DNA from 4 places in the Terribacillus sp. FSL K6-0262 genome. Region 2 is predicted to be linked to each of the others. Evidence: predicted binding sites of a transcription regulator. Region 2 holds the regulator's gene; each other region holds the start of a gene.
The links. Region 2 encodes LexA, which represses DNA repair genes until DNA is damaged. Its sites were predicted from a motif close to CGAACATATGTTCG; they were not measured.

Region 1: a site for LexA is predicted at 3,956-3,969, ahead of ruvA (Holliday junction branch migration protein RuvA). Genes of this name have one in related genera too.
Region 3: a site for LexA is predicted at 2,383-2,396, ahead of MHI54_RS09070 (DNA polymerase IV). Genes of this name have one in related genera too.
Region 4: a site for LexA is predicted at 4,306-4,319, ahead of MHI54_RS17035 (YolD-like family protein). Genes of this name have one in related genera too.

The regions. Positions count from the first base shown of each region.
Region 1 is NZ_CP150277.1:2,996,286-3,002,834, reverse strand. Features, by position in the region: gene tgt (tRNA guanosine(34) transglycosylase Tgt) at 1-1,001, opposite strand, end outside; gene queA (tRNA preQ1(34) S-adenosylmethionine ribosyltransferase-isomerase QueA) at 1,031-2,059, opposite strand; gene MHI54_RS15350 (DUF2905 domain-containing protein) at 2,082-2,282, opposite strand; gene ruvB (Holliday junction branch migration DNA helicase RuvB) at 2,279-3,280, opposite strand; gene ruvA (Holliday junction branch migration protein RuvA) at 3,293-3,907, opposite strand; gene MHI54_RS15335 (BofC C-terminal domain-containing protein) at 4,027-4,512, opposite strand; gene MHI54_RS15330 (hypothetical protein) at 4,679-4,888, shown strand; gene safA (SafA/ExsA family spore coat assembly protein) at 4,928-6,046, opposite strand; gene pheA (prephenate dehydratase) at 6,136-6,549, opposite strand, start outside.
Region 2 is NZ_CP150277.1:96,089-101,063, reverse strand. Features, by position in the region: gene MHI54_RS00480 (hypothetical protein) at 124-507, shown strand; gene MHI54_RS00475 (alpha-glucosidase/alpha-galactosidase) at 865-2,190, shown strand; gene MHI54_RS00470 (AraC family transcriptional regulator) at 2,364-3,146, shown strand; gene lexA (transcriptional repressor LexA) at 3,496-4,125, opposite strand; gene MHI54_RS00460 (recombinase family protein) at 4,409-4,975, shown strand, end outside.
Region 3 is NZ_CP150277.1:1,742,309-1,748,857, forward strand. Features, by position in the region: gene MHI54_RS09060 (LacI family DNA-binding transcriptional regulator) at 8-988, opposite strand; gene MHI54_RS09065 (HAD-IIB family hydrolase) at 1,095-1,922, shown strand; gene MHI54_RS09070 (DNA polymerase IV) at 2,415-3,671, shown strand; gene MHI54_RS09075 (MATE family efflux transporter) at 3,673-4,992, opposite strand; gene MHI54_RS09080 (FixH family protein) at 5,120-5,596, opposite strand; gene MHI54_RS09085 (PepSY domain-containing protein) at 5,613-6,549, opposite strand, start outside.
Region 4 is NZ_CP150277.1:3,305,999-3,312,547, reverse strand. Features, by position in the region: gene MHI54_RS17055 (AAA family ATPase) at 1-2,004, opposite strand, end outside; gene MHI54_RS17050 (exonuclease SbcCD subunit D) at 2,006-3,157, opposite strand; gene MHI54_RS17045 (YqcI/YcgG family protein) at 3,228-3,965, opposite strand; gene MHI54_RS17040 (transcriptional regulator) at 4,037-4,261, opposite strand; gene MHI54_RS17035 (YolD-like family protein) at 4,376-4,723, shown strand; gene MHI54_RS17030 (L-cystine transporter) at 4,743-6,143, opposite strand; gene MHI54_RS17025 (LTA synthase family protein) at 6,324-6,549, opposite strand, start outside.

The DNA of each region.
Region 1 (6,549 bases), 450 kb from region 2:
GTAGTAAGTCTAAATCCGAAAGTTTCGTTACATTTGATAAGATGACGAATGTAAGCGCGTGAATAATTCTTGCATACCTTACAGTCACAATTCTCATCAATCGGACCAAAATCACGAGCATATTGCGCATTGCGTACAACAAGACGGCCATTGGATGTCATGCAGGTCCCATTGCGGGCGATCCGGGTCGGAAGCACACAATCGAACATATCGATACCGCGGATCGCACCATCAATCAAGGAATCCGGCGATCCTACACCCATCAAGTATCGCGGCTTATCCTGCGGCAGCCATGGCGTGGTGAATTCCAATACACGGTTCATGACGTCCTTCGGTTCGCCGACAGACAGACCTCCGACTGCATAGCCAGGGAAGTCCATGCTTACAAGATCCTGAGCGCTCTGCTTCCGCAGATCTTCATACTCCCCACCTTGCACTATCCCGAAGAGACCTTGTACATCCGGACGGGCATGCGCAGCCAAGCAGCGCTCCGCCCAACGGCTTGTCCGCTCTACAGATGCCTTCATATAATCGTATGTCGCTGGGTACGGCGGACATTCATCGAAGGCCATCATGATATCGCTGCCGAGGGCATTTTGGATTTCCATCGCTTTCTCCGGAGAAAGGAAAAGCTTTTCCCCGCTGATATGATTACGGAAATGAACGCCTTCTTCCCGGATATCACGAAGATCGCTCAGACTGAATACCTGGAAGCCGCCTGAATCGGTCAGGATGGCACCATCCCAGTTCATGAATTTATGCAGGCCGCCTGCTTCGCGGATAATCTCATGTCCCGGACGGAGCCATAAATGATAGGTGTTTGATAGAATGATATTCGCGTTAAGTTCGGTTAATTCCTCCGGACTCATCGTCTTTACCGTTGCCAGTGTCCCTACCGGCATGAAAGTAGGCGTTTCGAAGCTCCCGTGGGGCGTATGTACGATACCGAGCCTTGCGCCTGTTTGCTTATCTTGTTTGATGAATTCATAACGAATTGCCATATTATAGTAGTTCCCTTTCTATTCTCGATCTATACAATCAGCATCGCATCACCGAAGCTGAAGAAACGATAACGCTCCTCTACTGCTGTCCGGTATGCATCCAGGATGAAATCCCGTCCTGCAAATGCGCTGACCAGCATGATCAAAGTTGATTTTGGCAAATGGAAATTGGTTATCAAGCCATCGATGGCTCGATACGTAAATCCAGGATAGATGAAGATATCCGTCCATCCGCTTGCGGCGACGAATTTTCCGTCATGGTCCCGTGCGATTGTTTCCAATGTACGTGTGGATGTAGTCCCGACGGAAATGATCCGACCTCCGTTTTCACGGATTCGAGTCAGCTGATCTGCCGTTTCCTGGGACATTTGATAAAACTCGGCATGCATTTCATGTTCTTCGATGGATTCCACACTGACGGGACGGAAGGTTCCCAACCCAACATGAAGGGTGATGAATGCAATTTCAACGCCTTTTTCCTGAAGATCCGCAAGCAATTCCTTAGTGAAATGCAGACCGGCTGTCGGCGCGGCTGCAGAGCCTTTTTCCTTGGCATACACAGTCTGGTAGCGCTCTTGGTCAGGAAGCTGCTCTTTGATATATGGAGGCAGCGGCATTTCACCAAGCTCCTCCAATACCTCATAGAAAATACCATCATATTTGAATTCGATGATTCGTCCGCCATGCTCCAGCAGTTCCTTGCATACCGCTGTCAGCTTGCCATCGCCGAAGGATAGCTCCGTGCCGACTTTGACCTTCTTGGCCGGTTTGACCAAAACTTCCCAGCTATCCCCTTCCATTTGCTTGAGCAAGAGGATCTCCACTTTCGCCTGCGTGTCTTTCTTGATGCCATACAGCCGCGCAGGCAGGACACGTGTATCATTCAGGACAAGGCAGTCCCCTGGCTTCAAATAGTCACCGATATCGGCAAAATGGCGATGCTCCATCGTACGCGCTTCCCTATTCAATACAAGCAGCCTCGATGCTGTCCTGTCCTGAAGCGGCGTCTGGGCGATCAGTTCTTCTGGTAAATGAAAATCATAATCCTTTATATCCATACCTGTTAACTCCTAGTCTGTTTCAGCGAAATTTGTTGAATAGGAACATGATAAGCGACAGTACGATACTGACGACAATCGATGTTACGATCGGAAAATATACTGTCGTGTTCCCTTTCTTAAAAACGATATCTCCCGGCAGTCTGCCAATGAACGACATGATGATGCCGATCACTATACATACAACGCCTATAAGGATAAAGATTTTTCCAATGCCGGTCAAGTACCTGGCACCTCCCGGTTGAAATGGGCATAAGCAAGCGGAGTGACAACCCGGCCGCGCGGCGTCCGCTGGATGAAACCGATCTGCAGCAAATATGGCTCATACACATCTTCTATCGTCTGGGACTCTTCCCCGATCGTCGCACTGATGGTATCGAGCCCGACCGGCCCGCCGCGGAACTGATCCATGATGGTCGTCAACAGCTTATGATCGATATGATCAAGGCCCTTTTCATCTACCTGCAGCTGGTTGAGCGCTGCATGGGTCGTGTCCTGTGTGATGCAGTCTTCTCCTTTGACCTGTGAAATATCACGGACCCGTTTCAGAAGGCGGTTGGCAATCCGCGGTGTCCCCCTTGATCGCAATGCGACCTCGATGGCAGCCGACGGCTCTATTTCGACATCGAAAATAAGTGCTGTCCGCTCAACGATGCTTGCCAGATCCTCCGTGTTATAAAATTCCAGGCGGCTCAACACGCCAAATCTGTCCCTTAAGGGAGCGGATAATAAGCCAGCACGTGTTGTGGCGCCCACCAATGTAAATGGCGGCAAATCAAGACGGACACTGCGGGCGCTGGGACCGGTCCCGATGACAATATCCAGACAGAAATCTTCCATGGCTGGATATAGTATTTCTTCGACTGCACGGGGCAGACGGTGAATCTCATCGATGAACAGCACATCTCCTGCCTCCAGCGAACTCAGTATCGCTGCCAGGTCCCCTGCTTTTTCGATTGCCGGCCCGCTCGTTGCCCGGAACTGCACCCCCATTTCATTGGCGATGATCGAGGCCATCGTCGTCTTCCCTAAACCAGGAGGTCCGTAAAGCAATACATGGTCAAGCGGCTCATCCCGCATCTTCGCTGCCTCGATGAAGATCGCCAGGTTCTCCTTTGCCTTATGCTGACCGATGTATTGTTTCAATGTGCTCGGGCGCAAACTGAGCTCGATCACTTCGTCTTCCTGCTTCAATTCGTTCGTAATCATGCGATCTTCCATCTTCGCACTCCTTTATTTCTTTTGACTTAACAAAGCCAAACCTTTCTTGATCAGATGATCAGCACTGTCGCTGTCTTCCTTTTTAAGTTGCGGCAAAACAGCTTTGATCTCGCGCTCCTGGTAACCGAGCGCCCGCATCGCATCTTCTGCATCCTCCAGAGCAATGCGTTTCTTTGCAGTATTGCTCTGGCTTCCTGCCGATGCCTCGATGGCTGTGAGCGAAACCATATAGACAAGCTTGCCCTTCAGATCGAGTATCATCTGTCGCGCCGTCTTCTTACCCACACCCTGAAAGCTTGTCAGGAATTTATCATCTTCCCTTTCGATGGCAGCCACGAATTCCTCGACATTGACACCAGCAAGGATCTGCAAGGCGTTTTTGGGTCCTATCCCCGAAACTCCAAGCAGCTTTTGAAATAAAAACTTATCCTCTGTATTTTTAAACCCGAATAAAGTCTGGGCATCCTCCCGTACATAATGGTATGTATGGACGAGCGCTTCCTTTCCTTCTTCCATCTGGAATTGAAAGGGATTCGGGCATATGATCTCATAACCTACCCCATGTGCTTCCACAAGCACCGCTTCATCTGTAATTCCAGTAATCTTGCCTTTGACATACGCTATCATGCTGTTTCTCTCCTACCTGAATCAATAACTTCTTTCTAGTTTACCACACAAGCGTATGTTCGTATAAGATTATAGGCGAAAAACAGGAAAAGGACCTTCCCTTCCCAGGAAAGATCCTTTTAGCTTGGCAGTGCTTCGATATCATTTTTGGAACGAAATGCCTCCAGGACATCTTCATAGACTTCTTTTGATTGAATCCGGATGCCATCCTCCAGCTGTTTGGCTTGATGGCTTTCCAATTTGCCCTTATTTATCTGATAAAAGGACTGGATGGCCTGCTGATCGATGGGCCGGCCTTCGAATATCGTAAGCTTTCCTTTATAAATGCCGAAATAACCGTTCTTCTTCAATGCCGGTGAGATATCCATCACCTCTTGTTTAAAAACGACTTCCCCCTCTTTCTGCGAAACGAGCTGCCAGTCATGGTAGGTTGACCAAAAATCCTCCATCGCATATATTTTCTCCCGATGGGTCACCTCTGTCTGCTTGCCATCAATATATTGACGCTGCAATACGACCTTCACTTCCACCGGTTCCGCTGCTTGCCCTGCCATGATTGGAACGATTAAAAGGAAAAGCATGCAAAAGACTGAAAAACGTCTCATGACCTTCCACCCCTATTCCGATTCTTTTTCTTCATTTTTTCCCATTAACAGTTCTTTATCCGATTTTTTTCAAAAAAAATTCATTTAACCGTCACTTTTTAGGTTTTCTTTTCGATTATATGTGGTAGAGAATTAGAAAGTCATAGACAAAGGCGGGATGGTTATAGTGAGGAACGATGCGCAGCAAAAGTACCTCCGCTACGTGGAAGCGAAAAGCGAAGCAAATATGGCGAGCGTTTTCTCCGAGGAAAAAGCGACCCTGATACTTAGAAATCACATACAGAACGCCGGATTATCCAAAGCAGAAGTACTTGCTATGGAAGATAAGTATCGCCAGGATATGCATCGGATTTTCGAGGAACATGGTATATTATAAATGAAAGCCCCTTCAACGGAAGAAGGGGCTTTTTTCATTTCATTTATTATCCTGTTCATCCCCTGGCAAATCCTGGGCAGGGGAAGGTTCATAGAAATCGGAAAGAGGTGGCTGTACGCCGTAAGGATCTCTTCTGTATTCAGGCTGAGCTTGCTGATACGGCGGCGCTGCAGGAAAAGGTATATCCGGACCGCAGCAGGAGCGCATCGGTGTTTGCGGATAGAAGTAAGGGATTGGTTGATTTACCGCAGGAGCTTGGTAATGGCGGCCCTGCATCTGTTGACCTTGCTGGTCCCAGTATCCTTGTATCTGCTGGCCTGGCTGACCTCCTTGCTGGCTCCAGTCACCCTGCATCTGCTGACCTGGCTGGCCTCCTTGCTGGCCCCAGCCTCCTTGCATCTGCTGACCTGATTGGCCTCCTTGCTGGCCCCAGCCTCCTTGCATCTGCTGACCTGATTGGCCTCCTTGCTGGCCCCAGCCTCCTTGCATCTGCTGGCCTGGCTGACCTCCTTGCTGGCCCCAGTATCCTTGCATCTGCTGGCCTGGCTGGCCCCCTGGCTGGCCCCAGCCTCCTTGCATCTGCTGGCCTGGCTGACCTCCTTGCTGGCCCCAGTCACCCTGCATACTTCCACCACCTTGATTCTGCATGCTTCCATCTGGCGACTGCGGTATCAGCCAGCTTCCATTCATTGACTGCGGATAGGAAGGCTGGCCGTGCATTTGCTGACCCTGTCCCCAACCCGTACTTGGCTGATGTGTCATCGACTGCGGCAATCCTCCCATATAACCTTGCTGCTGCGGCATACCCGGATATGCACCGCCACCTTGATCCGGCGCGGACATCTGCGGCATTTGAGGCATGATGGGATATGGGGCAGCAGACATATCATCCTCCTGGATTGCCGGTGTATCATGGAACGTTTGAGCTGGTGATTGCTGCCCTGTGTTTCCAGAGGCTCCCGTTCCAGCTTCCGAGCGGATAACTTCTTCTTTTTCTACTGCTTTGGTTGTTGTCGGTATCTTCAGCTTCATACCCGGAACTGCCAATTCCGGTTCACGAATATGCCCGTTCATTTCCCGCAATTCATCAAAGCTGACACCATATTTGTTTGCGATACTCCACATCGTGTCACCTTTTTGTACAATATGAATCTTCAAATCTGAAACTCCCCTTTCATGAACTCACGCATTACTCCATCATCTTATGCATCAAATTCAAAAAGGTTGAAATAGAAAAAGCCGGCACGTCATGATTTCGCGCCGGCTTTTTCCTTATACTGATGAATCGGGTAGCTTCCAAGTACCGTAAGACTGCAGCCTAATGCTGCAATTTCCTGCTGGACGCCTTGGAAAAGAATATCTTCTGCTTCACAAGTCACATCCATTATGAAGAAATAATTACCAAGACCGGTTTTCATTGGTCTGGATTCAATTTTCGACATATTGATCTTCCGCCACGCAAAAGCTGCCAATACTTGATGCAGGGCTCCTGCGTAGTCGTGAGGAAGCGTTACATACAAAGATGTTTTTCTTTGATTCCCAGTACTGATTGTCTCTGGGATGTTGGCTTCTGGCCTCGCCAAAACGAAGAAGCGTGTATGATTATTTGCATAATCATGGATGTCTTCTTGCAGAATCGTCAGACCGAATTCTTTGGCAGC
Region 2 (4,975 bases):
TAAAAAAGTGCTGCCTATATTGTTACCTGACTTGTCACGTTATTGTGAAATAATGTACAAACTTTCCGTCCTGCTCATACTCCATCTGTGGAACAATGGAAGCATGAACAAGGAGGAGATTTCATGCCAAAACTACGCGTGACATTATTTCACGAAATACTGGAACAGCTAGAAGCAGACCAACTCCAAGGAACGAAAGCAAGAGATTACCGGTGTGCTGTGGGGACATGCACGCCGTATGATGTCGTGCATCATACAGAAGTGCTGCTGCAGGAAGGCTTCATCACCGGCGCGGTAACAAACGCAAAGGATTATCGGGATGTTTTCATTGACGATATTTCCGTAAAAGGTCATGAGCTGTCAGCTTTGATGGGAAACAAGCGGATACTGGAAGGTGCCCGGCAGCTTTTAGGAGAGACGTACGAAAAAGCGACTCCTGGTATCCTGCTCCGTGCACTGCATTCAGCGATGAAACAGAATGATTTAAAAGGGGAGCCTGCCGTGTAGGCAGGCTTTCCTTATGTAACATGTATCTTCGCACTGATAATTCAAATTCACTATACATATCAAATTATACAGAAACGATCCAGCTGCAGCGGCCGTAAGAAGTTGATCACGGGAGGCCTTGTCCTTTTTCCCTCGGAATCCTTTCGGTAATGATAGAAGTGAATAAAGTACTTCCCAAGGATCAATCGAGATGTGTATTTCCTCGTCAAGCTTGATTTACAAGGCTTTTATCAATAAATATAGATAACAATATTTTACCCTTTTCTCTTTTTTATTTACCATTGCCTGCCGGATGAAAGCGCTGTATCATCAGTTGCAAGCAAGTAATATCCAGTACGATTTCAGGGAGGCAGTCAAATGAGTAAAATAACGTTCATCGGAGCAGGTAGTACCATTTTTACAAAGAATGTACTGGGAGATTGCATGTTGTCCCCAGCTTTACAGAGATTCGAGTTTGCGTTGTTCGATATCGATGAAGCGCGATTGGCCGAGTCCGAATTGCTGCTGAATGCACTGAAGCGTTCGTTGCAGGCAGAAGTTACAATCAAAGCATATAAAAACCGCCAGGAAGCCTTGCAGGGTGCCAAGTATGTCATAAATGCCATTCAAGTAGGGGGCTATCGGCCGAGCACTGTCATCGATTTTGAGATTCCCAAAAAGTACGGCCTTCGCCAGACGATTGCCGATACCGTCGGAATAGGCGGGGTATTCCGGGCATTGCGCACCATCCCTGTCATGCTGGATATCGCAAGGGACATGGAAGAGGTTTGCCCGGATGCATGGCTGTTGAATTATACAAATCCCATGGCTGCACTCACCGGGGCTGTTGCCCGTTTTTCGAATGTCAAAGTCGTCGGTTTATGCCACAGTGTACAGGTTTGTACAAAAGACTTGCTCAGGGATCTCGAGATTCCGTATGAGAATATCGAAGAACGGATTGCTGGTATCAACCATATGGCATGGCTGCTGGAGATCAAATCCAATGGCAAGGATATCTATCCTGAAATCAAGAAACGTGCCAAGGAGAAGCAAAAGCAAAAACATCATGATATGGTTCGTTATGAACTGATGGATAAGTTCGGATATTACGTGACGGAATCCTCTGAGCATAATGCAGAGTATCATCCTTATTTCATTAAAGAAAAATATCCGGAGCTGATTTCACGTTTTAACATACCGCTGGATGAATATCCGCGACGCTGCGAGGAACAGATTGAAAGTTGGCAGAAAACAAAACAAGAGCTGATGAATGACCACAGCTTGACACATGAACGTTCGCATGAATACGGTTCCCGTATAATGGAAGCGATGGAAACAAATCGACCGTTCGTTTTCGGAGGAAATGTAGTGAACACTGGCGGTCTGATTGCGAACCTGCCTCGAAATGCAGTAGTCGAAGTACCGTGCATCGCAAATCGAAATGGCATCACCCCGGCATATATGGGAGAGCTTCCGGAGCAGCTGGCAGCTTTGAATCGTTCCAATATCAATACACAGCTGTTGACCATCGAAGCGGCAATGACAAAATCAAAGGAAAAAATCTATCAAGCAGCCTTGCTTGATCCGCATACAGCTGCCGAACTTTCCATGGATGACATCATCAGCATGTGCGATGATTTGATTGAAGCACATGGTGACATGCTGCCGGCGTATTCAGTAGCGAAAGGGACAGTCAGACTTTGATTGATGTCGATTTCTTTTTGAATCTAGGATGATAAGGGAGAGAGACGATCATTGATACGAATCAAAGAAATGAGAAAAAAGATTACGGCGTCTACGGCTTTCATTTTCAGGAAGCCGAAATAGATGAAACAGCAAACATCCTATTGCTGGGCAGGGATAAAAAATCACCGGGCATGAGCTATGACTGGGATGGATTGAAGAGACAGGATATTGGCACATACATCTTTCAGTACACGTTATCGGGCACGGGGAATCTTGAGAAGGATGGAAAGATCCATTCACTTAAGGCGGGGGAAGCATTCCTTGTCGAAATTCCCGGTGCACATCGCTACTACCTTCCGGAGGACAGTGACGGGTGGGAATTCATTTTCATTACCTTGGTAGGCAGTAAAGCGTTGGAGTGCTGGCGTTTCATCGATGAACATAATGGGCCGGTATTGCGGATTTCTCCCGAATCGAAGCTTATCCGGCTATTATTCGCAATATATCAGGATACCATCGAAAATAGGATTACGGATGCTTATCAGGCATCTGCCAGAGCTTACGAATATATCATGGAGTGTCATCGATTCGTGAAGAATATGGAAAAGCAAAAGAAAGACCCTTCCGGTCAAATCACGAAAACTTTATCCTATATCCAGACACACTATGCTGCTCCCATTTCATTGAGTGACATCGCCGCAGTATCAGGCTATTCCAAATATCATCTGGTCAAGCAATTTCAGAATCATATGGATACGACACCTATGAAGTATCTTACAAGAATCAGGATCCAAAAAGCCGTTGATTTGCTGATGACAACAAGATTGCCCATCACAGAGATTGCAGAAAGGGTGGGGTACTCAAACGCAAATTATTTCAATAAAGTATTTCGGAAATCGATTGGTATGGCGGCGGGAGAATTCAGGAAAAGAAAGAACCCATCCAAGATCGATCGCGTCATAACGGATGGATGAGTTTTTTCGGTTCAGCGCACTGCATATATAATACTCCATATAAAAGAGGAGCCTGCCGCAAAGGGCAAGCTCCTTATTTTATTCTGTGCTCAGCGTTCCTTAAGATAATAATCATCCATGCTGTGTTCTTCCTTACGGTAGCTTCTCGTATACCCGCATTTGCATGAATCTGTAACACTATCAATCTTATGACGGCCTCGTATTTTGCACACAAGCTTGTAAAACAGCTTCACGATTCCACCTGCTTTCTAGCTTTTGGTAAAAGCATATTCTAATATACCCAAAAAATGTGTCGAAAGAAGGGTGGAATTGTGTAAAATATATGAAAAAAACGGCCGAAGCCGATTTTCTATTGGATAGAGCGATATAGACCGATTACTTTTCCCAGGATGCTGACATTATCCAGGATGATCGGTTCCATTGTACTGTTCTCCGGCTGCAGGCGGATCTGGTTCTCTTCCTTGAAGAATCGTTTGACCGTTGCTTCGTTGTCCTCTGTCATCGCAACGACGATTTCCCCGTTCTGAGCGGTCTGCTGCTGTTTGACGATGACCATGTCCCCGTCCAGGATGCCGGCCTCGATCATACTCTCCCCGACAACCACAAGCACGAAAATATTGTCATCCGGACCTACAAGATGGCTTGGTACCGGTACGTATTCCTCGATATTCTCAACGGCGGTGATCGGGATACCTGCCGTCACTTTCCCGATTACCGGCGCATAATTCGCTTCGCTGCGCGGGATATCTGTCTGTTCTTCGCTATCCAATGAAAGGACCTCGATGGCACGCGGCTTTGTAGGGTCGCGCCGAATCAGTCCCTTTTTCTCCAGTCTGGAAAGATGGCCATGTACCGTGGAGCTGGATGCCAAGCCTACTGCTTCCCCGATTTCCCTGACGGATGGCGGGTAGCCTTTATCGAGAACCTGCTCCTTTATGTATGCTAGAATCGCTTCCTGTCTTTTCGATAGTTTCATCATGTATCGAACACCCCGTGCATATATTTTTATTACATACAGTATAACACGATAGATTTCAATATACAAACATCCGTTCGAAAAAACGCTTGACTAGAACCTATGTTCGTATATAATGGAATTAACAAATGAGAACGCACGTTCTTAAATACGGAGGGGTCAACCATGTTCAAAAAATTAGCGAAATCAGATCTATTCTACTATGTGCTTTTCGGCTTCACGCTTTTCTTCTTATACTTTACACTTATTATGAGTGTCTAATTAGCTGAAGTGAGAGGGTACATCAATGAAAGCAGTCATCTATTGCAGAGTCAGTACAGAAAAGGACGAGCAGGCAAGCTCGATTGAGCGGCAGCGCGAGGAGCTCATGAGTCTTGCTGCTTCCGCCGATATAGAGGTCATCGATATCATAGAAGAGAGACAGAGCGGCTATGAGATTGAACGCCCGGGTATCTTCCGCATGCTGGATCTATTCACAGCAGGTGAAGCGGATTGCCTTCTTATCCAGGATGAAACAAGGCTGGGCAGGGGCAACACCAAAATTGCTTTATTCCATCACTTGCAAAAGCTGGAGGTCAAGGTCTACACGCTGAGCCAGCATGGTGAATTCCAGCTTTCTGAATCGGATGGTATGGTGCTCCAGATTGTCGGTATTGTCGAGGAGTACCAAAGGAAGATTCATAATATGAAGATAAAACGGGGCATGAGGCGGGCGATTGAAGCCGGTTATGATCCGAGTAAGAATCTGGGCAACCAGCAGGCAGCACCAGGCAGGGAGCGGATTGACTTTCCGATCCAAGAGGTGATCAGGCTGAGAAACAACAAGCTCACCTTTCAGGAAATCAGCTCTGTT
Region 3 (6,549 bases), 1.6 Mb from region 2:
TGTCTTTTTATGCGGAATTCCTCGGTACAAGATATCCTTTCCATAGTAAACGTTTGGGTGCATATGTATTGCCAGTCAGCTGCAAGTCTAATTGCTCAACAGTCTCTTGTGCCATAGCAGCAATGTCATTATCATAAGTGGTCAGCGGTGGATCGGTTATCTGGGAAATGGGGTGGTTATCGAACCCAGTAACGGCGCACTTTTCTGGTACGGAAATTCCGTGCTGCTTGGCAGCATGCAGGATACCAGCTGCAATGAAGTCACTCCCGGCAAATATGCCGTCTATCAGCGATTGATCATCGCGGAATAACTCGTTCCCCAAACGAATGCCATCCTCAATCGTCACCATTTCTTCTATTCGTTGCGCACCTTCTTGTACATTTTTCTCAGCCAAGGCTTTTAGAAAACCTTTATATCTAGCTTCTTGGGATGGAGAGATTTGGTCGAGGCAGAATAAAAGACGTTTCTTGCCTGTTTGCAGCATATGCATCGTCAATTTGTAGGCTGCATGCTCTTCGTCCAGACTGCATACGGTTGTATCGATTTCATATTTTTCATTGCAAATAAGTATAGGACCATTTTCTAGGCAATGGGTTAAAAGGGGAGCGTCCAGTGCTGATGATGTAGCGATTATGCCATCTAATTCACGGTGTTTGAGTTTGGCAAATACATCCAGTTCCCGCTTTTTATCACCGAATGTCTGAAAGATGACGGGTTTCCATCCTTTTGCTGCACAGGCATTCGATAAAGATTGGACGAGCGATGCGAAATAAGGATGATCGACTTGGGGTGTGATTATGCCTATGGCAGAGGTCTTGCGCTTACGAAATTGAACAGCCAGATTGTTCGGGGTGAACCCGGATTCCTCGATGGCAGAAAGGACCTTCTGCCGCTTTTGTTCAGACACATAAGGATGCCCATTCAATACGCGGGAGACAGTGCTCTTGGAAACACCGCATTGTCTTGCGATATCGTTGATGGTACGCATTCAACCAGCTCCTTGGACTTTAGATGTAGCTATATCATAGCATATCTATTTTTTTGTTGACTTGGGAACGTTCCCATCTTTTATGGTAGGCAAGGAGGTGTTTGCAGTGGATGCTAAAAGATGCTTTGCCAGTACCGATAGCACAAAATCGCTTATTTGTTTTGATTTTGATGAAACTTATTTTCCTCATGCATGCGAGGACGGACAGTTGGAGGATTTGCATGGAATGGAACTGTATCTCGATCGGATTGCCAGGCAGTATCATGTGAAGATAGCGTGGGTTACTGGCAGTGATTGTGCATCCCTGGCTGATAAAATGAAACGTGCGCACCTGACGTACATGCCCCATTTCATTGCAGCCAATCTGGGGACGGAACTGTACCAGATAACAGCTAGGGGGGAACGCAAGGAGATATATGCTTGGAAACGGTTTTTACCTGTCCAAGAAGAATTCAATGAACGCGTGGATGGTCTGATTGATAAGCTTTCCCTGGACGGGATAGCGTTGCAGCCGCAGACAATGCATGGACAGAGCATGTACAAAAAGAACTTCTATTACTTTCCTGATGGGGGTGATTTGACCGATGTGCTGCATAGAGTAAGACAGGCAGCTGCTGCAGCTGAGGTAGGACTGAATGTGAACGCGTGCAATCCACGGGCGGGGGATCCGGACGGCGCATATGATATTGATTTCATTCCACTAAATACCGGAAAACGGGCAGCTGTCCGGTTCTTGGCAAGTCACTGCATGGTGGAGCCTGCCCGGATCTATGCTTTTGGAGACAGTGGGAATGATCTCGAAATGCTGCAATATGCGGGAAATGGTTACCTTGTTGCTAATGCTACGGAGGAAGCAAAACAGAAGCATGGTCAGATGTGCGAGTCCCCTTATGCAGCCGGTATTCAATCAACACTGCAGCATTTCTTTTTGTAATGAGGGCTGCTGATATAGGGGATACTATCATGCAAAGCTTTGCCTTGAATGCAATGGGGAGTATGGAGTCATCAGCTATTCTGCGTCCTAAAGTGGAGTGTCACTTTAGGACGCATTTCCATATCAAGGGATTTTTTAAGTCAAGATGATGGATGCTCGTGTTGTTCCCGTTTCGCAGCATATATAGCGCATAACCGACTAATCGGTATCGCTAGGTAAAACCATTTCATGTGCCCATCCAGAACGAGTTCATAAATAATTTCAACTCCTGTTAAGATTCCTATTACTTAATGAAAAATCAACCATTTTCTCATCCTTGAACACATCTGGCTGAAACATATCCTTTTAAGCACTATATCACCAAATAATACAAGATTGCCAAAGCGATCTTTTTTCGATTTTCCTCTCCATCCAAAAATTACAGCTACTATAACAGCTGCAAATCGGGTAATCTAAAATAAGAACATTTGTTCCCTTTTGGAGGTGGAGAAGATGGATTACAGCGGATTTCAGCAGCATGAGGTACTTTGTGTGGATATGCGCAGTTTTTATGCCAGTGTGGAATGTGTCAAACGCGGTCTCGATCCGATGACGGCGTTGCTTGCAGTGGTCGGGGATACGAAGCGGCCGGGAAGCATTGTGCTGGCTGCCAGTCCGGCATTGAAGAAGAAGCATGGCGTCAGCAATGTCAGCCGATATTTCGAATTGCCGGAGGATCCGGAAATCGTGATTGCGCAAGCACATATGAAGGATTATCTGGAGGTTTCGGTGGCGATTACCGAGCTCGTGCATGAGTATGTCCCGATGGAAGCAATCCATGTCTATTCGATCGATGAATTTTGGGTGACGCTTGATGGTACGGAAAAGCTGCATGGAACCGCGCGAGAGACAGCGGCCAAGCTGCAGGCAGATATCCTGGAGCAATTCGGGGTCACGGCGGCAATTGGAATCGGGGACAATAAGTTTCTCGCCAAGGTCGTGATGGATATCCATGCAAAGAAACAGACTTCTGGCATCGCTATTTGCCGCTATCAGGATGTCCCGCGTTTATTATGGCCCGTTCCCATACAGGATATTTGGGGAATCGGACGCCGGATGCAGCGGAACTTGAATCGGATGGGGATTGTCACGCTCGGACATCTGGCGCATGCTTCACTCGATCATCTCAAAAAACGATACGGTGTGATGGGGGAGCAGTTATATTGGCATGCATGGGGAATCGATGAGAGCGAGGTACTGGGGGATTTCGTCAAACAGGAGCAGAAAAGCTACGGACATGGCATTACCCTGCTGCGTAATTATCGGGGGGAAGAAATCCCGACCATCATCCTGGAGCTGTGTGAGGAAGCCTGCAGACGGGCGAGGCGGGATAGGAAGGAAGGCAATACGGTTCATTTGTCCATTGGATATGCGAGTCAGCATGGCGGAGGATTCAGCCGCTCCCGTTCCTTCACGAGTCCCTCCAATCTGACGACGGATATGTATAAGCTGTGCCTGGAATTATTTCATGAGCATTACCAAAAAGGCTATGAAGTCAGGAGGGTGTCTGTCTCCCTGACCAATTTATACGATGAAGAAGCGACACAGCTCAGCTTATTCGAGGACAAAAGCAAGCAAAAGGATCTGAGCCGGGCGATGGATGAAATCCGTGCACGTTTCGGGACTGCTGCGATACTGCGTGCCAGCAGCTATACAGCAGCTGGCATGACGATAGAGCGCAGTACGAAAATCGGAGGCCACCAGGCCTGATTCATGCTGCTGCCGTCTGCTGGAACAGCCGGCGCAGCTTTGGTACATACATGATAAGAAAGACGGAACGTCCAAGGCTGAACAGGAGGAAAGCAATCCACAGGCCATGGTTGCCGAGCGGCTGCAGCGCATAAAGTGCCGCCAAATACAGCAGGGCAGCAAGAATCATGGAGTTGCGGACAAAGCGCACTTCCGTCACACCCGTAAACACACCATAATAGACAAGTCCGAGACTAGCCACAATTGGGAACAGGGCAAGCCAGTTGGCATAGGATGCGGTCAGCGCAATGATATGCTGCTGATCGGAGAATAGCGGATAAATCCACCTTTGACCAGCAAGGAAGAGAAGTGCCAATGCCACCGCGATACCGAGCCCCCATTGCAGGGATAGACGCAGTGACTGGGAGAAAAGTTTTTCATTGCGCTCCCCGAGTGCGCGGCCGGCGACAATGCTTGAAGCATTAGCGAACCCGTCAAAGAAATATGCCATCATATAGTGGATCTGGATCAAGATTGCATTGGCTGCCAGCACATCTTCTCCCAATTCAGCCCCTTTTGCAGTAAATAAATTAAAGACAACGAGCAGGCATATTGTCCGAATGAACAAATCACGATTGACCTTCATCATGTGCCACATAGGCTTGGGATCCACAGCCCGGCGCAAAGCTTGGACAAATGGATGCTTCCAGATGCTGCGGGCGTATCTGCGCAGCAGCAAAAAGCCAAACAGGCAGGAGAAAATCTCGGCAATCAGCGTGGAAGCTCCCACGCCTGCCACTCCCCAATCCCACACATGGACAGACAGAATGCAAAGGATGATATTGAGCACATTCGTGCAGATTTGCAGGATAAGCGTTGCTTTGATATACGACATCCCAATCAGCCAGCCGAGGATGACATAGTTGGCAAGCGCGAATGGTGCACCCCAAATCCGGATGGAAAAATAAGCCGAAGCACTGCTATTGACTGCATCGCTCGCTCCGAGGAAGGAGAGGGAGTAGTGCAGAATCGGCTGCTGGATGAGAACAAACAGCAAACCTACAGCAAACGCAACCACAGAAGGCCGCAGTAATGCCATGACATGCTCTTCTGTATCCAGACTGGCGGATGCCTGGGCAGCGAAGCCGGAGGTGCTGACCCGGAGGAATCCGAACAGCCAGTACATGGTATTGAAGATGATAGTGCCGATAGCGACCCCGCCAATATAGGAAGCATCGGAAAGCTGGCCGACGACCGCTGTATCGACAACGCCGAGCAAAGGTGTCGTGATTGTCGATAATGTCAGCGGAAGGGCAAGTGCTAAATAGTTTTTATGCTGCATACGCTCACCTTAAATAGTAGTAATTACGAATAATATACCGCACCTATCAAAAGAAGTAAATGCTTATCAATCCGGGAATTCACCATAGAAAAAAGCCGTATTCCGATTCGGAATACGGCTTTTTTTATTAATGATGGTGGTGACCGCCGCTATCATGCTGTTTTTTCTGTTCTTGCTCTTGTTTTATCTTCTCGATTTCTTCTTCCGTCAATTCGCCGACTCTGATTTGCTTCGTCGGCATCAGATGGATATTACCGACCCTTACGTCTGCTTTTATAAAGTAGACTCCATCTGACGGGAAGTTATATTCGAGATGGTATGTTCCGTCGGCGTCCAGTGATGCCGGAATTTCGTCGGCATCTGCTTTGTTATCGTCTTTCCAGATAAGGAAATGGACTTCCGCTTCCTGTTCGAGTGCTTGTCCATCTTGTGTGAGCTTTACATCGATTTGCGGAGCAGAATCAGCTTCGATGGATGAAGGAGCCTCAATGTTCACATTCACTTCTTCCCGTTTGGCATAGTGATCAGCCGCTTCGGGATCGGCAGAGCATGCAGCAAGCAGGAAGAGCGTCAGTAACCATGGTATATATGCAAGTCGTCGCATCTGCTTTTCCCCTTTCTTATGCATTGAAGAACCTCTTCAGTGCCGGTACACGCGGGATGACAAATCGGTCGAACAGCCACACGAATATGAGCGAGATACCGACGAGCGGGAAGATGATGCCAAGGATGATGATCAGCACGATGACACCTTTCATGACTTTGTCAGGTGGTGCTTTCGGAGAGCCCAGCTTCCCTTCTGGTTTCCGGGAGAGCCATAATAGGAATCCGCTCACAGCGATACCGATGATCCCGATACAGACAAGGACACCGATGATCTGGTTCCAGATGCCGAATTCCGTTCCTTTGTGGATGGTGATCCCGTAAGCAATGATTTTCCCGAGCGTATGATAATTATCGTAGCGGTAATCTGCCAGGACAGCGCCTGTATACTGATCGATATGCATCGTCACTTCATCACGAGCATGCGGTGGAAAAGCAGATAAAGTGAATACACCATCCTGTGTTTGCGGAATCATGATGGTATATCCGGGCTTCACGCCTTCCTCTTCGGCTATCGACACGACATCGTCGACGGACAGCTGCGTGTATTGCTGATTGGTGGAAACAGGGACAGGCAAATTCTCTGCCGACCAAGGTACGTCTGCGATTTCTTTTGTTTTGACATCGGATGCAGGAGCATCCCCTACCCAAACAGAAGGCGGATAACCGATGCCGGCATTTGTAGTGAGCGCTTGGAAATTGTTACCCCACAATCCTGACCAAGGCAATCCCGTCATGATCAAAAAGAGCAGACCTAAAGAAATCCAGAATGCAGGGACGACGTGTAAATCGCGTGCCCGCAGCTTTTTCCCTTTGTTCAGGCGAGGAACCAAGACCCCGCGGATTTTAGATTTTCCTTTCATCTTCGGCCAGCCCAGATAGACGCCGGTAATGATCAAAATCAGTGCCCAGCAAGCGGCCCACTCGACGATGCGATCCCCGACAGTGCCCATG
Region 4 (6,549 bases), 140 kb from region 2:
GTAACTCACTTCAGCTTCAGTACGATGGTATGTTTCTTCCAGTGTCCGCAGCTCGGATTGGAGATCTTCCGCTGCCTCCTCCTCTTGTACAAGCGTTTGTTTAAGCCGGTCTAGTGTCTGCTTTTTCTGCTCGATTTGCTTTCTCTCTGCTTGCTTGGTCTGTAAGGAGGCAGCCGTTTTATCTCTTTCGGCCCGGATGCTTGCTTCCAGCTCTTTCAGTTTTGTTTGATCGAATGACGCTTCCCCGGTGATGTTCCGATAAAGCTCATCGGTCACCTGACGGATTGCCTGCCCATTCGATTTGGCTTCCACATATTTTCTCTGTACTTCATCATATGCACGCTGGGTATCATCGAGCTTCATTCGCTTCTGTTTCAGCAGCTCGAATGATTGCACATGGGCACTGGTCTGGGCCGGGGAGGGGTGATTGGTGGAGCCGCAAACAGGGCAAGGCTCCCCGGCTGTCAGCTGTCCGGCAAGATGGGCAGCGTGATGGGCAGTTTGGGCTTCCTCCAGCTCCGAGATTTCCTGCCGAAGCTTGTGTACATCATTTTCTTTTTCCTGCAAGCGCTGCTTGGTCTGCTGATAGACGGTGCGCATTTCCAGCAGCTGACGGAAAGAATCTTTCAACCGTGCGGCTTCCTCCAGCTGGCGTTCGAGTTTCTCCAGCACCCCTTGTTCCTCAAAGAACGCCTGAATCAGAACGGCTTCCCCGCTTATCTCTTGTTCGAGTTCACTTTGCCGATTCTTTTTCTCGGCATGTGTTTCTTTTAACTTGAGCAATCGCTGCCGTTTGTCTTCCAATGTCTTTTGGATACGATCCAATTCCAGTTTTCGTTTCTCATATTCCTTCCACTGCGCGAGCTGCTGCTTCTCCAACTGAAGCTGTTCCTGCCGTTTGAGGCGCTGCGGCTCCTGTTCCTTTGCTTGTCTATAAGAAGATTCAATCGCAATGAACTGCTGCTCTATCGACTCTTTTCTTTCCTGCTTCTCCTGCTGTTCCTTTGTTTGGCGCTGCCATTCCTGTTTCCTGGCAGTAAGCTGCTGTTCATACGGGACCAGGCGGCTGGCCCGCTCCATATTCATAAGCTGCTGCTTTTTCCGTTCGATAGCAGGCAACCGCTGTTCAAGCTGTTCTTTTTGCAGCAGCGCTCGTTCAAGCTGCTCGAATGTGTCCAGCAGCTGTTTGGCTTCATAATATTGCTGCTGGCGTTCGAGCCAGATTTTTTTATGCTTTACAAGCTCTTGCTCACCTTCCGTGATGACAGCAGCAACAGCCTCCAGTTCAAGCTGCAGTTTCTTCATCGTCTCAGGCACGCTGTCAGCTTCCGCTGGTGCTTGTGTACGCCATTCGATTTTGCCGATTTGCTGCTGTTCCTTCCATTCCGTCTGCTGCAGGTTTTCCTTTAATTGCTTCGCTTCGTCCTTCAGCGCTTCGGTCATTCGTTCATAGAAATATGTGCGGAAGATCCTCTGGAGGATTTCTTCCCTTTCCTTGCTGTTTTCCGAGATGAGCTTACGGAATTCCCCCTGGGGAATCATGATCATCTTGCGGAATTGCTCATAATCGAGACCGATCCTCTCCTCGATGGCCTCGTTCACTTCCTTGATCCTGGAGGAAATCAGTATCTTTTCCCCGTCTTTCCATTCATAGAATTCCGCTCTTGCAGGATCATCCGTAAAGCCTTCGCCGCGCTCTTTTTTCTTTTGCTGCTTCGGATAGCGGATGACCTCGTATTCTGTACCCCGAAGGGCAAAACGGTAGCGTACTTCCGTCGTTTCCCCTGGTGCAGCAAAATGACTGCGGAGGGAATCCTGATCTCGATCACTTCCGCTGGCCCGTCCGTATAGACTGTAGCAGATAGCATCAAAGATCGTTGTCTTCCCGGCCCCGGTCGGACCCGTGATCAAGAAGATGGATTCTGCTCCAAGTTCGCGGAAATCGATGGTCTGAGGTTTATGGTAAGGACCGAAAGCGGTCATTTGTAAAGTGATGGCACGCATATCAGCTTCTCCTCTCTTGCTCGACCAGGCGCTGGATGATTGCTTCCATATGCTTCTGGCGGTGTTCAGGTATTGCTTCACCCTTCATTTCTTCATAAAAGGCGGCAAACAGCTGCATATGTGACATGCGTTGTTTTTCCTTGATTTGTTTGATATCTGATATGGAGCTAGTCCCGGTCCTTGCTTTGCGCTCCAAGCGCAGGATGTTCGGATAGAGTTTGCGAAGTTTGCCCATCGGGTCCAGCAGCTGTCCATCATCCAGCAGCCTGATATGCAGATAGTCATCTTTGTTCCCGGCTGTCCCTTCCATCAACTCATCGAAATATCCTTCCACCACCCGCATGTCCCGTTTTGGGATAAGGTCTATTTTCTCGAATGATCGGAATCCGGTATCATCCAGTTCCACCATCGTCACCGATTTTTTGTGGTTCGCTTCCGAAAAGGAATATTTAAGCGGTGAACCGCTGTAGCGGATATGATCACTGCCGATGCGCTGTGCTTGATGCAGGTGACCGAAGGCTGCGTATGTGAAAGGTTCGAACAGGGCAGCATCCACATATGGGCTCCCCCCGATCATCGACAGCCTCTCTTCCGAATCGGATTCCATGCCCCCGGCAAGGAAGGCATGTCCGATAAACACATGCCGCTCTGTCATATCGTACGTATCGGTAATAAAGGCAATGATGCGCTCCATTGCCCGCTGGTGGGTCGTGATGCTGTCATCTTCGAAAAATGCCCGCACATCCGCTGGTTCCGTATAGGGAATCAGATGAAAATGCACTGGTCCGTGCCCATCCTCCAAAGTGACTGGACTCAATCCGGGCCGCAGCCTCGTTTCGATGAATAGTTTGCTTGCTTTGAATAGCTGACTGCCAAAATCAAGGCGATCCGGACTATCATGATTGCCGCTGATCGACAACACCGGAATTTCCTTCTCACCGACCAGCCAGTTCCAAGTATCATTCAGCAATTCGACTGCATCGCGCGGCGGGATGGCCCGATCATATAAATCGCCCGCAACGATGACCGCATCGGGCTGTTCTCTATCGATTATCTCTTTTATCTGCTCCAAGATGAAAGCCTGATCTTCTGTCATATGTACGCTGTTGACAATCTTACCCAGGTGCCAATCAGCGGTATGCAATAGTTTCATACGTATTCCTCCTGCTATTATTCTAGCATGATTTGTAAATGGGTGGTATGGGAAGAACCGGCAGAATCCATCAGTCTCGCTTGCTTCTATGAAAAGGGCATTTGGAAGGGGATGTATTATCGTCATGTAGGAAGTATTGCTTCCATTCATGATTATCCGGATTGCCGTATGCGTTCAAATCCGGATGGATGTCATTGTCATCGTAAGCTGTAATCCGTCCTCGTATTTTCTGTTTGATGCTTGCGGCAGCCCTTGGCTTCGATTTGAATTCCTCCAGCACCCATCTAGGCGTGATGGCAAGCATCATACAAGGGAATTTCCGGCTTTTCTTTTGCTGATGCGCCGGCGTTGCGCAATACATGAAATATTTCTCTCCGCCGAAGCAATACTCCCACAATGCTTCATCCGGATTTTCCGGAATATCATCCGGCCATCCGGATGGATCAAATGCCGCTGTCCTGCTGAGCAAATCCCAGAATATACGGAAATATGCAGGTACATCCAGGTCAAGCCGCTGCTGTTTGGCTGTATCGAAAAAAACGATCAGGGAAGTATAATGACCGAATTCCTTGGATTGCCGTCCGTATATTGTCAATAAATCTGCCAGCTGCCCAGCTGTATCTGCTGCAGTGGGATCGCCCGCAAAACCGTAACGGAACTGGCCAAGCCGATGGCCGACTGCCGCCGGTATACAAGGGAATCTGGATTGCTGGTCGGATAATTTTTTATGTAATGCAACAAGTGCTTCTTGCTGCCAAGAAGCCAAGGGGGCATGATGAGCATCGCTGCCATCGAATAAAATAGTCATCGCATGTTCTCCTTTTCCCTGAGTTTCCCTAGTAATCTATTCAGAAAGGAGACAGTGGTGCATGACAGGGGTCAAGAAGACATGCGCCACCTGTCATGGTGTTTGATTGGCTGAATGGCAAGGATGCGATCCATCCGGAAGGTGCGCAGCTGCTTCCGTAAATAGCAATATCCTGTAACGGATGCTTCATTGATCTTTTCAATCTTGACCTGGCGTTTTGTCAAGGAGCCATCTTTCGCCATATAGATCATCGTGACCTGCCGTTCCATGAATCTTATCAGTGATGCTCTGTCCATTGGGATCCCCGCTTTCTGTTCCGAGTTCATACAAACATTATATACAAACGTATGTTCCGTGTCACTTGAAAAAGAACATGTGTTCGATTATGCTGATAGCAGGAGGAATGACATATGGTGAATGATCGCGGTAAAATCAAATGGACATCTTTGATGCTTCCAGAGCATGTGGAAATGCTGCAGCAAATGGGACGGGAAATCGGGACGGCAAAGCCGCCGATCATGGATGAGCAGCAGCTGGAAGAGCTGGAGCAGAAGGTACGGGAAATCGAGGTGGGGAAAACGAAGGTATGTATGCTGTATAGAAAAGGGCGCCAAGTAGAAAATGCCCGCGGAATCGTGACTGGTCTGAAACGATCTGAACGATATTTGCTTCTGGATACAAAGGACGTTTTATATCCGCTCCGCATCCCGTTCGACCATATAATAGATATTTCATTGCATGGAAAAAACCGCTCCTGACAGGAGCGGTTTTTTGCAGTCAGCCTGCTGCGCTATCCGCGGCAGCTTCAGTGGAACGGTATGTTTTTGTGTCCAATTCCCCAAGCGTACGGCTTGTCACCAATCCAGAGACCATGGATCCACTTACGTTCAGCGCTGTCCGCCCCATATCGATCAGCGGCTCGATCGAGATCAATACACCTGCCAAAGCAACCGGCAGATTCATCGTGGACAGGACTATCAAAGAAGCAAAAGTGGCTCCCCCTCCGACACCGGCAACACCGAATGAACTGATCATGACGACAACGATCAACGTCGCAATGAAGGATGGGGATAGTGGATTGATGCCTTGGGTAGGTGCAATCATGACAGCAAGCATGGCTGGATAAATACCCGCACATCCGTTTTGCCCGATAGTGATACCGAAGGAGGCCGAGAAATTGGCGATCGATTCCGGTACACCTAATTTATTCCTTTGCGCCTCGACATTCAGCGGCAAGGTACCCGCACTTGTACGGGAAGTAAAGGCGAATGCCAGTACTGGCGTGACTTTTTTGACATATTGTTTCGGACTGAGTCCCATTATGGTCAGGATGAGCAAGTGAACCAGGAACATGGCAAGCAGCGCAACATAGGAAGCGATGACGAATTTACCCAGTGTCGCGATGGCTTGGAAGTCGCTCCCTGCCACTGTCTTTGCCATTAAAGCAAGAATTCCGTAAGGTGTCAGGCGCAATACCAATGTAACGATACGCATGACAAGACTATGCAGCGAGTCGATCATTTTCTGGAAGAATGCAGCTTGCTCCGGATTCTTCCTCTTCACCCCAAGGTAGGCTACCCCTACAAACGCTGCAAAGATGACGACCGCAATCGTGGAAGTGGCTCGCGCCCCGGTCAGATCCAAGAATGGATTGGCTGGCAGGAATTCCAATATCTTTTGCGGTACAGTTGTGCTTTGCACTTCTGTCAAGCTGCTTTCCAATTCTTCCCCGCGTGTCAGCTCCGCATCACCAGTTGCAACATCGATTGCTTTCAGATCGAATCCTGCAGCCGACGCGATACCGATTGCTGCAGCGATGGCGGTCGTCACCATCAGAGTCCCGATGACAAGTCCGCTTATCTTCCCGATATTCGATGATTTTTCAAGTCTGGTGAACGCAGCTACAATCGAAATGAACACAAGCGGCATGACGATCATTTGCAAAAGCTTCACATAACCGCTTCCCACCAAACCGAACCAGTCATTCGTCATGACGAGGGTCTCGGAATCGGGCTCATAGATCAGCTGCAGTACAACGCCTAGTATGATCCCGAGTCCCAGCCCGGTCAGCACGCGCTTGGAAAAGGAAATGTGCTTCTTCTGCATATAAAAGAGCACACCCAATAAGGCTAATAAAATAATGATATTCACAAACGTGAATAAGTCCAATTTGATCATCCTCCTTATCAAATTATATAATTCCTATGAACTTAGTGTGAATAGAACCTATATACAATAGCATGTTGGAAACATTATGTAAATATAAAAGCTGCATCTAAGGGATAAGGAAAGGAGAAGATTCTCACTCATCGCAGGCTGTACCATAAAAAATCCGCCCCTTGGCGGAGCGGATTTCATTCAATCAGCGAAACGAAGCAAATCACCATTCAAGATGGCGTCCGAATAATATAGTTCTTTATTCCGTTTATCAAAATACGGGGAGCATCTATTCATGTTTGTCTGCTTGATAGAGGCCTTATCATAGCAAAGCTGTGCCGTATAAATGACGTCTTCTGTCACGAAATCACCGTCGCGGAAGACAACGAAGGGATCACGCTCGTCTGCAAGCAAATCCTGGCCGAAA